Linked DNA regions of Variovorax paradoxus. The protein of the gene in region 1 interacts with the protein of each later gene in a pairwise test. Links are inferred from orthologs where the notes say so. Each region holds a gene or a part of one and is shown in the gene's direction. Other genes may lie near its edges.

What was found.
Region 2: the proteins of recJ (region 1) and QHG62_RS00375 interact in binary tests that used the Escherichia coli proteins (3 or more experiments, as listed by UniProt). The link is inferred for Variovorax paradoxus from one-to-one orthologs.

What each region holds. Positions count from the first base shown.
Region 1 is NZ_CP123990.1:669,208-675,208, reverse strand. What follows is about bases 1,753-4,752. They hold recJ (single-stranded-DNA-specific exonuclease RecJ), read left to right. Parts: upstream 1,753-2,391; coding sequence 2,392-4,113; downstream 4,114-4,752. Other genes in these bases: QHG62_RS03155 (SDR family oxidoreductase), read left to right, coding at 4,230-4,752; QHG62_RS03165 (hypothetical protein), read left to right, coding at 1,753-2,395. In the rest of the region: lipoprotein-releasing ABC transporter ATP-binding protein LolD, read right to left, coding at 1-92; QHG62_RS03170 (lipoprotein-releasing ABC transporter permease subunit), read right to left, coding at 85-1,341; more of QHG62_RS03165, read left to right, coding at 1,430-1,752; more of QHG62_RS03155, read left to right, coding at 4,753-5,255; QHG62_RS03150 (YoaK family protein), read right to left, coding at 5,230-6,001. UniProt on the Escherichia coli protein: Single-stranded-DNA-specific exonuclease.
Region 2 is NZ_CP123990.1:86,969-93,431, forward strand. What follows is about bases 2,034-5,495. They hold QHG62_RS00375 (DNA topoisomerase III), read left to right. Parts: upstream 2,034-2,352; coding sequence 2,353-5,295; downstream 5,296-5,495. Other genes in these bases: QHG62_RS00370 (SET domain-containing protein), read right to left, coding at 2,034-2,169; QHG62_RS00380 (tripartite tricarboxylate transporter substrate binding protein), read left to right, coding at 5,292-5,495. Outside these bases: QHG62_RS00355 (sensor histidine kinase), read left to right, coding at 1-482; QHG62_RS00360 (sporulation protein), read right to left, coding at 495-704; QHG62_RS00365 (biotin--[acetyl-CoA-carboxylase] ligase), read right to left, coding at 713-1,537; more of QHG62_RS00370, read right to left, coding at 1,540-2,033; more of QHG62_RS00380, read left to right, coding at 5,496-6,287; QHG62_RS00385 (LysR substrate-binding domain-containing protein), read right to left, coding at 6,300-6,463.

The sequences.
Region 1 (6,001 bases):
GCATTGGCGCCGGGCCGCCCCAAGCCGCTGGCGGCCCCCTCGGGGGGCAGCGAGGACACGTCAGTGCCGAGCGTGGGGGTCCGTTCACTCATAGCGCAGGGCCTCGGCGGGGTTGACGCGGCTCGCGCGCCAGCTCGGATACAGCGTGGCCAGGAAGGCCAGGACAAGGGAAATGATCGCAATCGGCATGATGTCGCTGCGCTGCGGGTCGCTCGGCATCTTGCTGATCAGGTAGATGTCCTTGGGCAGGAAGCTCGCATGAAAGAGCTGCTCGAGCGCGGGCACGATCACGTCGATGTTGTAGGCAATGCCCAGCCCCAGCAGCAGCCCGGCCACGGTGCCGATCACGCCGACCATGGCACCCTGCACCACGAAGATGCCCATGATGCTGCGCGGCGAACTGCCCAGTGTGCGCAAGATGGCAATGTCCGCGCGCTTGTCGGTCACGGTCATTACCAGCGTGGACACCAGATTGAAGGCCGCCACGGCCACGATGAGCGTGAGGATGATGAACATCATGCGTTTCTCGACCTGGACGGCCGCAAACCATGTCTTGTTCTGGCGCGTCCAGTCTCGAATGAGAAACTGGCCCGGCAGGGTGACGGCCATCTGGTCGGCCACGTCGCGTGCCTCGTTGAGGTCCTTGAGCTTGATGCGGATACCGGTGGGCCCGTCGAGCCGGAACACGCGCTGCGCGTCTTCGGCATGAATCATTGCCAGCGCCGAGTCGTATTCGTAGTGGCCCGAATCGAAGGTGCCCACCACGGTGAACTGCTTGAGCCGCGGCACCACGCCCGCGGGCGTGACCTGCCCGCCAGGTGCCACCAGCGTGACCTGGTCGCCCGGGTGCACGAAGAGCGACCGGGCCAGCTCGCCGCCGAGCACGATGCCGAACTCGCCCGGCACCAGCTTGTCGAGCGTGCCCTTTTGCGCGGTGGTGGCAATGTCGGTGACCTCGGGTTCGAGCTTGGGCACGATGCCGCGCACCAGCGTGCCCTTCATGTCTTCGCCGCGCGCAATGAGCGCCTGCGTGGCAATGAAGGGGGCGGCGCCGATGACTTCGGGGTTCTTGCGGGCGGCTGCCGTGATGGCGTCGATGTCGGGCAGGGCCTGGCCGTCGCGCGAAAGTATTTCGATGTGCGACACCACGCCGAGCATGCGGTCGCGCACTTCCTTCTGGAAGCCGTTCATCACGCTGAGCACGATGATCAGCGCCGCCACCCCCAATGCGATGCCAAGCATCGACACGCCGGAGATGAAGGAGATGAAGCCGTTGCGCCGTGTCGCCCGGCCTGCGCGCGTATAGCGCCAGCCGAGCTGCAGTTCATAAGGAAGTCGCATATTTTCAGTTATTTAACGCGCTTCCGGCGCCAACGGCGCTTCGGGGCGTTTCATCCCCGGGATTGTGGCATTCCCGGACAATAGGGGAATGGCCGAACCTCTCCCACGTCATCTGTTGATTCCCTTTGCCGGCCGCGGTTCCCCTGCTTGCCGCGCCGCGCTGCCATCGCTTCGGCTGCCCAACCTCGAGTCCCTGCTCTCCCGCCTCTCGCTGGTGGAGACCGATACCCAAGACGAAAGCACGCGCTCACCGCCCCATGAACGGGCGCTGGCCGCGGCGCTGGGCATTTCTGCAGCCGACGGCTGCATTCCCTGGGCCGCGCTCGAGGCCAGGCAGATCGGCATTGCCGAGCCCGGCGACCGCGAAGGCTGGGGCCTGGTGTCGCTTTGCAATTGGCAGGTGGGCATCGACGACGTGGTGCTGGGCGACCCGAGCGCCATCGAGATCGATGCCGCGGAATCGGCCACACTGCTGGCCGCCGCCCATCCCTTCTTCGAGGAAGACGGCATTGCGCTGCACCCCTCTTCCACGCCGGGCCGCTGGCTGGCGCGCGCGCGCATCTTCGACGGCCTGGCAACGGCATCGATCGACCGTGCGGTGGGCCATCCGATTTCGCAGTGGTCGCCGCTGGCCGAAGCCGCGCGGCCGCTGCGCCGCCTCCAGAACGAAATGCAGATGCTGCTCTATACCCAACGCGTGAACGACGACCGCGCCGCCCGCGGCGTACCGCCGATCAACTCCTTCTGGCTCAGCGGCACCGGCGCGCTGCAGGCGGACCCTTCTCCCGCCATGCCCGCGCCCACCGTGAGCGACGCGCTTCGCGTGGCCGCATTGCGCGACGACGGGCCGGAATGGGCACAGGCGTGGCAAGCGCTGGATGCGGGGCCCGTCGCCGGCCTGCTGGCCGACTACACCGCCGGTGCCGACATCACGCTCACGCTGTGCGGCGACCGTGCGGCGCAGCGCTATGCGGTACAGCAGCGCGGCCTGGTGGGTTGGGCCAAAAGCCTGTTCGACCGGCCACGCGCCCCTGCGGTGCTCGAGGCCCTATGAAGATCATCGCCAGGGAAATTCCGCCCCGCACGGTCTGGGCGCTGGAGCAGGCCGGTGTGCACCCCTTGCTGGCCCGCCTTTTTGCCGCGCGCGGCGTGCTGGCCAAAGACGAGCTCGACGACGGCCTGGCGCGCCTGCTGCCGCCCGATACGCTGCACGGCGCGCGCGAAGCGGCGGTGCTGCTGGCCGATGCCATGGCGCAGGACAAGCGCCTGTGCATCGTGGCCGACTACGACTGCGACGGCGCCACTGCCTGCGCCGTTGCCGTGCGCGGCCTGCGCCTGCTCGGCGCAAAGAACGTGAGCTACCTGGTGCCCGACCGCGTGGTCGACGGCTACGGCCTCACGCCGCCGATTGCCGAGCGCGTCGCAAACAGCGGCGCCGACATGCTGATCACCGTGGACAACGGCATTGCCAGCGTCGAGGGCGTGGCGGCCGCCAAGGCGCGCGGCCTGCAGGTGCTGGTAACCGACCACCACCTGCCCGGCCCGGAACTGCCGGCCGCCGATGTGCTGGTGAACCCCAACCAGCCCTGCTGCGGCTTCGAGAGCAAGAGCATTGCCGGCGTGGGCGTGATGTTCTATGTGCTGCTGGCGCTGCGCTCCGAGTTGCGCACGCGCGGCGTGTTCACGGCGGCAACGCAGCCCAAGCTGGACGTGCTGCTTCCGCTGGTGGCGCTCGGCACCGTCGCCGACGTGGTGAAGCTCGACGCCAACAACCGCCGCCTGGTTGCGCAGGGCCTCAGGCGCATTCGCGCTGGCGCACTGCCAGCGGGCATTGCGGCACTCTTCAAGGCGGCCGGGCGCAACGCTTCGGTGGCCACCACTTTCGACTTCGGCTTTGCGCTCGGTCCGCGCATCAACGCGGCCGGAAGGCTCGCCGACATGACGCTGGGCATCGAATGCCTGCTGACGGACGACGCCGGCCGTGCCGATGAACTTGCGCGCATGCTCGACGGCATCAACCGAGAGCGGCGCGACATCGAAGGCGGGATGCGCGACCAGGCGCTGATGCTGGCCGAGTCGCTCTTCGGCCCCGATGCCGCGGGCGGCGAAGCGCCGCCCGCGGCCATCAGCGTGTTCGATGCAGAATTCCACGAGGGCGTTGTCGGCATCGTGGCGTCGCGCCTGAAAGACCGCTTCCATCGCCCGACCTTCGTGTTTGCCGCCAGCGGCGCGCCGGGCAAGGAACACGAGCTCAAGGGCTCGGGCCGGTCGATTCCGGGCTTTCACCTGCGTGATGCGCTCGACCTTGTGGCCAAGCGGCATCCGGGCGTGCTGCTGCGCTTTGGGGGGCATGCCATGGCAGCGGGCTGCACCGTGGCGCGCGAGAAGTTCGAGGTGTTCGAACGCGCGCTGGCCGAGGTTGCGCACGAATGGCTCGATGCAGCCACGCTGACCCGGCGCCTCGACACCGACGGCCCGCTGGAACGCGAGTACATGCGCATCGACCTCGTCGACACGCTGCATCGCGAGGTATGGGGCCAAGGCTTTGCGCCGCCCACCTTCAGCGAGGAGGTAGAGGTGGTGTCGCAACGCCTCGTCGGCGAAAAGCACCTGGCGCTCAAGCTGCGGCACCAGGGCCATCCGGTCGACGGCATCTGGTTCGGCCATACCGATCCGCTGCCTGCGCGCGTGAAGCTCGCCTTCAGGCTCGATGCCGATGAGTGGCAGGGTGTGCGCCGCGTGCGCTTCCTCGTCGAGGGCGCGGAAATCTAGCTCGCCGTCGCGGGGCAGGTTCGCGCGACACGGCGGGCATGCGGTCGGGACGGATTCCTACGCCGGCCAGGCGGCGGAGTTTTACGGTGGTCGTTTACATGAGGAGCCCAGGCACCATGAAATCGACCACGTCATCACCCCCAAAATCCGCCAAGTCCGCAGGGGCAGCCCATACGGCTGACAAGCAGCGCGAGGTTCAACGCGCACAGGATGCAAAAGACAGTGCCCAAGAAAGCGGGAAACCCGCTGCCAAAAAGTCCAGCCAGCCCGCACAGGCCGGCTCGCGCCCCGAGCCGACCAACCCGATGCCGGCACAGCACCTGAGCAAACCCGGGCAGGAAGCAGACATGGAGTTGCGCCCCCGGTTCGAAGCGCCGGATTACCAGGGCAGCGGCAAGCTCGAAGGCATGACGGCGCTGATCACCGGAGGCGACTCCGGCATCGGCCGCGCCGTGGCGCTGCTCTATGCGCGCGAAGGCGCCGACGTGGCCATCGTGCACCTCGATGAAGACGAGGACGCAGAGGAAACCCGCAAGCATGTCGAGGACGAAGGCGCGCGCTGCCTCGTGATCAAGGGCGATGTCTGCGATCCGGCGTTCTGCCGCGAGGCGGTCGACAAGACGATCGAAGCCTTCGGCAAGCTCGACATCCTGGTGAACAACGCAGCCTTCCAGTTGCATGCCTCATCGATCGAGGACATTACCGATGAGCGCTTTGACCTGACGCTCCGGACCAATGTGTTCGGCTATTTTCAGATGGCGCGCGCCGCGGTGCCGCACCTCGGCCAGGGCTCGTCGATCATCAACACCGGTTCGGTCACGGGCCTGGAAGGAAGCGCGCACCTGCTCGACTACTCGACCACCAAGGGCGCGATTCACGCCTTCACCAAGTCGCTGGCCAGCAACCTGTTGCCGAAGGGCATTCGCGTGAATGCGGTCGCGCCAGGGCCGGTGTGGACGCCCTTGAACCCGGCGGACAGCCCGCCGGAAAAAGTAAAGGACTTCGGCAAGAACACCGACATGCAAAGACCGGCGCAACCCGAGGAGCTTTCTCCCGCCTATGTGTTCCTGGCCGCGCCCAGTTGCGCCAGCTACATCACCGGCATCGTGCTGCCGATCACGGGAAGTGTGGGCGCTGTTTGAATGCCGCCAATAGCTTTTGCAGGGTTCTGGACCGCGGCACGTCTTGCACCAGAGGCGGCACCGAGACGGCCAGCAGCAATGCCGCGAGCGGCACGACGCATACGAAGCCGATATAGCTGAAACCGAGCGCGCCGACAATTCCGCCCGCTACGAACATGCCGATCAGCCCGCCCGCCGCCTGCATCTTGCGGCGGTTGTGGCGCACCATCGCCTGCTTGGGCGTTGCATGGCGGTTCCAGTAGAGCAGCTTGCCCAGTTCCATGCCCACGTCGGTGATGTTGCCGGTCATGTGGGTCGTGCGAATGCTGCCTCCGGAGGTCTTCGAACCGACGGCGTTCTGCAAGCCCATGATGAAAGATAGCAACAGCACCGTGAGCGGTACCGCAAACGGCGTGGGCCATGTCAGCGTGATGGCCCCCATCAGGCCGAACGGAAACATGAGCGCCGCCTCGAGAAGCAGCGGTACCGCATAGACGCTGCGCAGGCGATGCTGGCGACCCCAGTTCACGAGAATGGCGCAGACGGCGGCGCCCGAGACAAAAGCCAGAATGGCGCCCAGCGCATTCAGCAGGAGCCTGGTGTTGCCAAGCACGAGGCCGTCGGCAAACTGCGACGCGAAGCCCGTCATGTGCGAGGTATACATGTGCAGCACAAGAAAGCCGCCCGCATTGACCGCGCCGGCATTGAAGGCCAGCAGAAGGCCGAGCACCCGATTCGTCGAAGGGGCGCGATGCCGGTGGGTAAGA
Region 2 (6,463 bases), 580 kb from region 1 along the record:
CACGCCTCACCATCGAAGTGGTGCGCGAAGCCGTGCCGCGCGCCATCGAGAAGCGTATCGACCTCGGCTACGACGGCGCCGAGGAAGGTGCTCCCGGCGTGGTGCTCGAAGGCAACGCCACCTTGCTGAAGGAACTGGTGCGCAATCTGGTCGACAACGCCATCAACTACACGCCCTCCACCCCTGAGCGGCCAGGCGTGATCACCGCGCGCGTGCTGGCCGATCCGTTCGGGCATGTGGTGCTGCTGCAGGTGGAAGACAACGGCCCGGGCATTGCGGAATCCGATCGCGAACTGGTGTTCGAGCCCTTCTACCGCGTGCTCGGCAACGAGGCCGATGGTTCGGGGCTGGGTTTGCCGATCGTGCGGGAGATTGCCAACCAGCACCATGCGCAGGTCAAGCTCGAAGACGCACATCCGGGCCGGCAACCGCCGGGGGCGCGCTTCACGGTGCGCTTCGAGGGCGAAGAGCTGGCGCCTTGAGCTGCAGCGCGTTCAGGGCGCGGCGGTGGTGTTGCCGTTGCCGGTCTTGCCGTCCTTGCGGATCTGCAGCCATTCGGGGTGAACCTGGCGCGAGAGGCGCTGCGGCTCTCGCTCGGTGATGCCGGCCGGCATCAATCCGAAGCCGGCCAGGTCGCCGCGAGCCCACAGCCAGTAGCCGACATTGGCCAGGACGAGAACGATCAGTGCAAGGCGCAACTTCATGGTGAATCTCAAAAAGCCATGCCGCGAGGGCGCACGCTGACTTCGTCGCTCGAGACCATCTGCAAGCCCCCGGCCGTGCGCACCTGCAGTTCGCCGCCCCAGGCCACGCCTTCGCACGTGCCGAAGCTGCCGTCGCTGAGCTGGACCTCGCGCCCGCGCAATGCGTCGCGCGCGGCAAAGCGTTCGGCAAAGGGCGCGAAGCCTTGCGCCTCGAAGGCCTGCACGCTGCGCACCAGCGGCGCGGCAAGTTCGGCAAGCACCTCGGGCCCGGTGGCGTCAGGGCGCCATTGGCGCAGCCACGCGGGCGGCGTGCGCATGCCCTCGGCTTCGCGCGGGCCGATGTTGATGCCGATGCCGATCACCAGGTAGCGCGGCGGGCCCGCCGCATCGGCGCGGCCCGCATGCGGCGTTGCGGTTTCGATCAGGATGCCGGCCAGCTTGCGGTCGTTCACCCACAGGTCGTTGGGCCACTTGAGCGCCACCTTCGCATCGCCGGACGGATCGAGGCTTTCCGCCACGCTGACGCCCACGGCCAGCGAGAGCCCCGACCAGTCGCGCGGCGCGAGCGGCAGGCCCAGCGAAAAGGTGAGCGAGGCGGCGTTTTGCTGCTCGCCCTGCTGCGCGCTTTGCCACGGCCGGCCAAGGCGGCCGCGCCCGGCTGTCTGGCGCTCGGCCACCAGCAGCACCGGCTCGGCGCGGCCGGCGCGCGCGCGGCGCATGAGCTCGGTGTTGGTCGAGTCGATCTCGGCCACGGCCTCGACCGCAAACCCGGGCAGCAGCGGCGCCACTGCCGCGGCAATCCGGTCTTCGAACCATTCGGCCGTGGTGCTCATGCTCAGCCCTTGCCGGCCTCGTCCTTTTTAGACTTCTTTTTCTCGGACTTCTTTTCAGCCTTTTTTTCGGCTTTCCTGTCTGCCTTTTTCGCTTCTTTTTTCTCGGCCTTTTTCTTCTCGGCCTTCTTCTTGGCTTTTTTCTTCTTTTTCTTTTCTTCGTCTTCGTCCTTGGGCGTCAGCAACGTGCCGCGGCAATTCTCGGAGCCGCACCAGCACGGAAACTCGGCCAGCAGCTTGGGCGTATAGGGCTCGTCGATGATCAGGCCGTAGTCGTAGTTGAGCTCTTCTCCTGCAGCGATGTTGCGCAGGGCCTTGATATAAACGCGCCCGTTGACTTCGTCGGCCTCGCAGTTCGGCTCGCACGAGTGATTGATCCAGCGCGCGGCATTGCCGTTCACGTTGCCGTCGATCACCCGGCCGTCGTCGATGTGGAAGTAGAAGGTGTGGTTGGGTTGGGAAGGGTCGTGCGGATGGCGGCGCAGCGCCTCTTTCCAACTGATGACTTCACCCTTGTATTCGATCAGCGTCTCGCCTTCGGCCAGGTCGTCCACCGCGAACACGCCGTTGCCGTGGACATCCGAACGCCGCATCTGAATGCGGCGGCCGGCGAATTGTGGGGATTTGGAAGGCATCGCCGAAGTCTGTTAGGTTGAATATGCACACATGCGCGTGTGCGCGTGCGCACACGCGGGAAGCCGCAGATTGTATGTGGCCCCCACGCTCTCGCACGGCGTGTCGTCGCTGCCCCCCGAAGGGGGCCGCAGGCCGCCTTGAGGCGGCTCGGCGCCGGCCTGGGAACTCTTTTAGGAATGTTGATGAAGACTTTGGTAATTGCAGAAAAGCCGTCGGTGGCACAGGACATCGTCCGCGCCCTCACGCCGGTGGCCGGCAAGTTCGACAAACACGACGAGCATTTCGAGAACGAAAGCTACGTTGTGACTAGCGCTGTCGGCCACCTGGTCGAAATCCAGGCGCCCGAGGAGTTCGACGTCAAGCGGGGCAAGTGGAGCTTCGCGAACCTGCCGGTCATTCCGCCCCACTTCGACCTGAAGCCGGTCGACAAGACCAAGACGCGCCTGAACGCCGTGGTCAAGCAGGCCAAGCGCAAGGACGTGACGCAACTCATCAACGCCTGCGACGCGGGCCGCGAGGGTGAGCTGATCTTTCGCCTGATCGAGCAGTACGCGGGCGGCAAGACGGGCCTGAACAAGCCGGTGAAGCGCTTGTGGCTGCAGTCGATGACGCCGCAGGCCATTCGCGACGGCTTCGACGCGCTGCGCACCGAAAAGCAGATGCAGGGCCTGGCCGACGCCGCGCGCTCGCGCTCCGAGGCCGACTGGCTGGTGGGCATCAACGGCACGCGGGCCATGACGGCCTTCAATTCGCGCGACGGCGGCTTCTTTTTGACGACCGTGGGCCGTGTGCAGACGCCCACGCTCTCGGTGGTGGTCGAGCGCGAGGAAAAGATCCGCAAGTTCGTGAGCCGCGACTACTGGGAAATCCACGGCGTGTTCCAGGCCGAGGCCGGCCAGTACCCCGGCAAGTGGTTCGACGCGAACTTCAAGAAGCCGCCGGCAGGCCCGGACGGCGCAACCGATGCCGAGATTCGGGCCGACCGCGTGTGGAGCGAGCGCGAAGCCCGCGAGATCGCCGATGCGGCGCGCGGCAAGCCCGCCACCGTCACCGAGGAAAGCAAGCCGACCACCCAGGCTTCGCCGATGCTGTTCGACCTGACCTCGCTGCAGCGCGAAGCCAACGGCCGCTTCGGCTTCTCGGCCAAGACCACGCTGGCGCTGGCGCAGAGCCTGTACGAACGCCATAAGGCCCTGACCTATCCGCGTACCGACTCGCGCGCGCTGCCCGAGGACTACCTGCCGGTGGTGAAGGACACGATGAAGATGCTCGCCACAAGCGGCATGAAGCATCTGGCGCCCTTCGCGCAGCAGGCGGTCGACGGCAGCTACGTGAAGCCGAACAAGCGCATCTTCGACAACGCCAAGGTGTCGGATCACTTCGCCATCATTCCGACCCTGCAGGCGCCGAGCGGCCTTTCGGATGCCGAGCAGAAGCTGTACGACTTCGTGGTGCGCCGCTTCATGTCGGTGTTCTTCCCGAGCGCCGAATTCCAGGTAACCACCCGCATCAGCACGGTGGAAGCCGGCGGCAAAAAGTATCCGTTCCGCAGCGACGGCAAGGTGCTGGTCAAGCCGGGCTGGCTCGCCATCTGGGGCAAGGAAGCCGTCAACGACGACGACGAGAAGGACGGCAAGAACCTGGTGGTGGTGAAGCCCGGCGAAACGGTAAAGACCGAATCGGCCGACCTGAAGGCGCTGAAGACCCGGCCGCCGGCGCGCTATTCGGAAGCCACGCTGCTGGGCGCCATGGAAGGCGCCGGCAAGACCATCGACGACGACGAACTGCGCGAGGCCATGCAGGAAAAGGGCCTGGGCACGCCAGCCACGCGCGCGGCCATCATCGAAGGCCTGATCAACGAGAAATACATGCTGCGCGAAGGCCGCGAGCTGATTCCGACGGCCAAGGCCTTCCAGCTCATGACGCTGCTGCGCGGCCTGGGCGTTGAGGAACTCTCCAAGGCCGAGCTCACGGGCGAGTGGGAATACAAGCTTGCGCAGATGGAAAAGGGCGCGCTCAGCCGCGACGCCTTCATGCGCGAAATTGCCGAGATGACGCAGCACATCGTCAAGAAGGCCAAGGAATACGACCGCGACACCGTGCCCGGCGACTACGCCACGCTTGCCACGCCCTGCCCCAACTGCGGCGGCGTGGTGAAGGAAAACTACCGCCGCTACAGCTGCACCGGCAAGGCCGGGCAAGAGCCCTGCGGCTTCTCGTTCGGCAAGTCGCCGGCGGGCCGCACCTTCGAAGTGGCCGAGGCCGAGGCGCTGCTGCGCGACAAGCACATCGGCCCGCTGGAAGGCTTCCGCTCCAAGGCCGGCTGGCCCTTCACGTCGGAGATCGTGCTGAAGTTCGATGACGAAGCGAAGAACTGGAAGCTTGAGTTCGACTTTGGCGACGACAAGAACGGCGACACCGGCGAGATCGTCGACTTCAGCGAGCAGGACACCGTGGGCCCCTGCCCCATCTGCGGCGCGCCGGTGTTCGAGCACGGCAGCAACTATGTCTGCGAGAAGTCGGTGCCCACCAACGCGCAGCCAACGCCGAGTTGCACCTTCAAGACCGGCAAGATCATCCTGCAGCAGCCGGTGGAGCGCGCACAGATGGAAAAGCTGCTTGCCACCGGCAAGACCGACCTGCTCGACAAGTTCGTGAGCATGCGCACCCGTCGCGCGTTCAAGGCCTTCCTGACGTGGAATGCCGAAGAAGGCAAGGTGACCTTCGAGTTCGCGCCGCGCGAAGGCGGCAGCAAGTTCCCGCCGCGCAAGACCTTCGGCAAGGCGGCGCCTGCGGGCAAGACGGCCGCGGCCAAGAAGGTGGCGGCAAAGAAGACCCCCGCCGCCAAAAAGGCGCCGGCTGCGAAGAAGGCCGCCGCGCCGCGCAAGCCCGGCGCGGGACTGAAGCCGAGCGACTCGTTGGCTGCGGTCATCGGCGCAGAGCCGGTGGCGCGCACCGAGGTCATCAAGAAGCTGTGGGACTACATCAAGGCCAATGGCCTGCAGGACGCGACCAACAAGCGCGCGATCAATGCCGACGCCAAGCTGAAGCCGGTGTTCGGCAAGGACCAGGTGACGATGTTCGAACTGGCGGGCATCGTGGGCAAACACCTGTCAGCACCATGAAGGCGCAGCGCAGGCGTTTCGCCGCCGGCCTGGTGGCCGGTGCCGCGGCATTGTTTGGCGGCACGTGCGGTCTGGCGCAGGCCGCCGCGTGGCCCGACCGGCCCGTGAAGCTGGTGGTGCCCTTCCCGCCCGGGCAGGCCACCGACATCTTCGCGCGCGCCTTGGCCGAACAACTCGGCAAGCGGCTGGGCCAGCCGGTCATCGTCGACAACAAGGCCGGGGCCGGCAGCAACATCGGCACCGAGTTCGTGGTGCGCTCGCCGGCCGACGGCTACACGCTGGTGGTGGCCGGAAGCGCCATGGCGGTGAACCAGACGTTCTACGCCAAGCCGGGCTTCGACCCGCGCAAGGACCTGGTGGGAATTTCGCTCATCGCCACGGTGCCGCTGGTGTTCCTGGCCACGCCCGAAAGCGGCATTCGCAGCATGGCCGACCTGGCCGCACGCGCCAAGGCCGAGCCCGGCAAGCTGAGCTACGCGAGCGCCGGCATCGGCGGCACCCAGCACCTGTCGGGCGAGATGCTCAAGTCGGCTGCGCGCGTCTTCATCACCCACATTCCTTACCGCGGCAGCGGCCCGGCGCAGGCGGATTTTCTTGGCAACCAGGTGCCGCTGATGGTCGACTCCGTGACGGCCGCGCTGCCGCACATCAAGTCGGGCCGGGCAATTGCACTCGCGGTGACTTCGGCCAGGCGCACCTCGCAGTTGCCCGACGTGCCGACGGTGCGCGAAAGCGGCGTCTCGGGAACGAAAGACTTCGAAGCCGTCGGCTGGCTCGGGCTGATGGCGCCGCGCGGCACGCCGCCCGAGATCACGGCGCGTTTGAACCAGGAAGTGACCGACATCCTGAAGAGCGAGCAGATGGCGCGCTTCATTCGCGACCGCGGCTCGGAGCCCACGCCCACCAGCGGCCCCGAGTTCGACCGCTTCGTGGCAAGCGAGATCCAGCGCTGGGGTGGCGCAGTGAAGGCATCGGGCGCCAAGCCCGAATAAGCGCCACGCCGGTCAGGCGGCGGCCGGCGGCGTTCCGGCGTTGCGATCGACCTCCGCCAGCAGCCAGCGGCGGAAGTGGTCGAGAGTGGCCAGCTGGCCGCGGCCCTCGGGGTAGCAGAACCAGTAGCCTTCGTTGCCGCGGTAGCCGCCGCCCGGCAGCGGCTCGTCCACCAGCC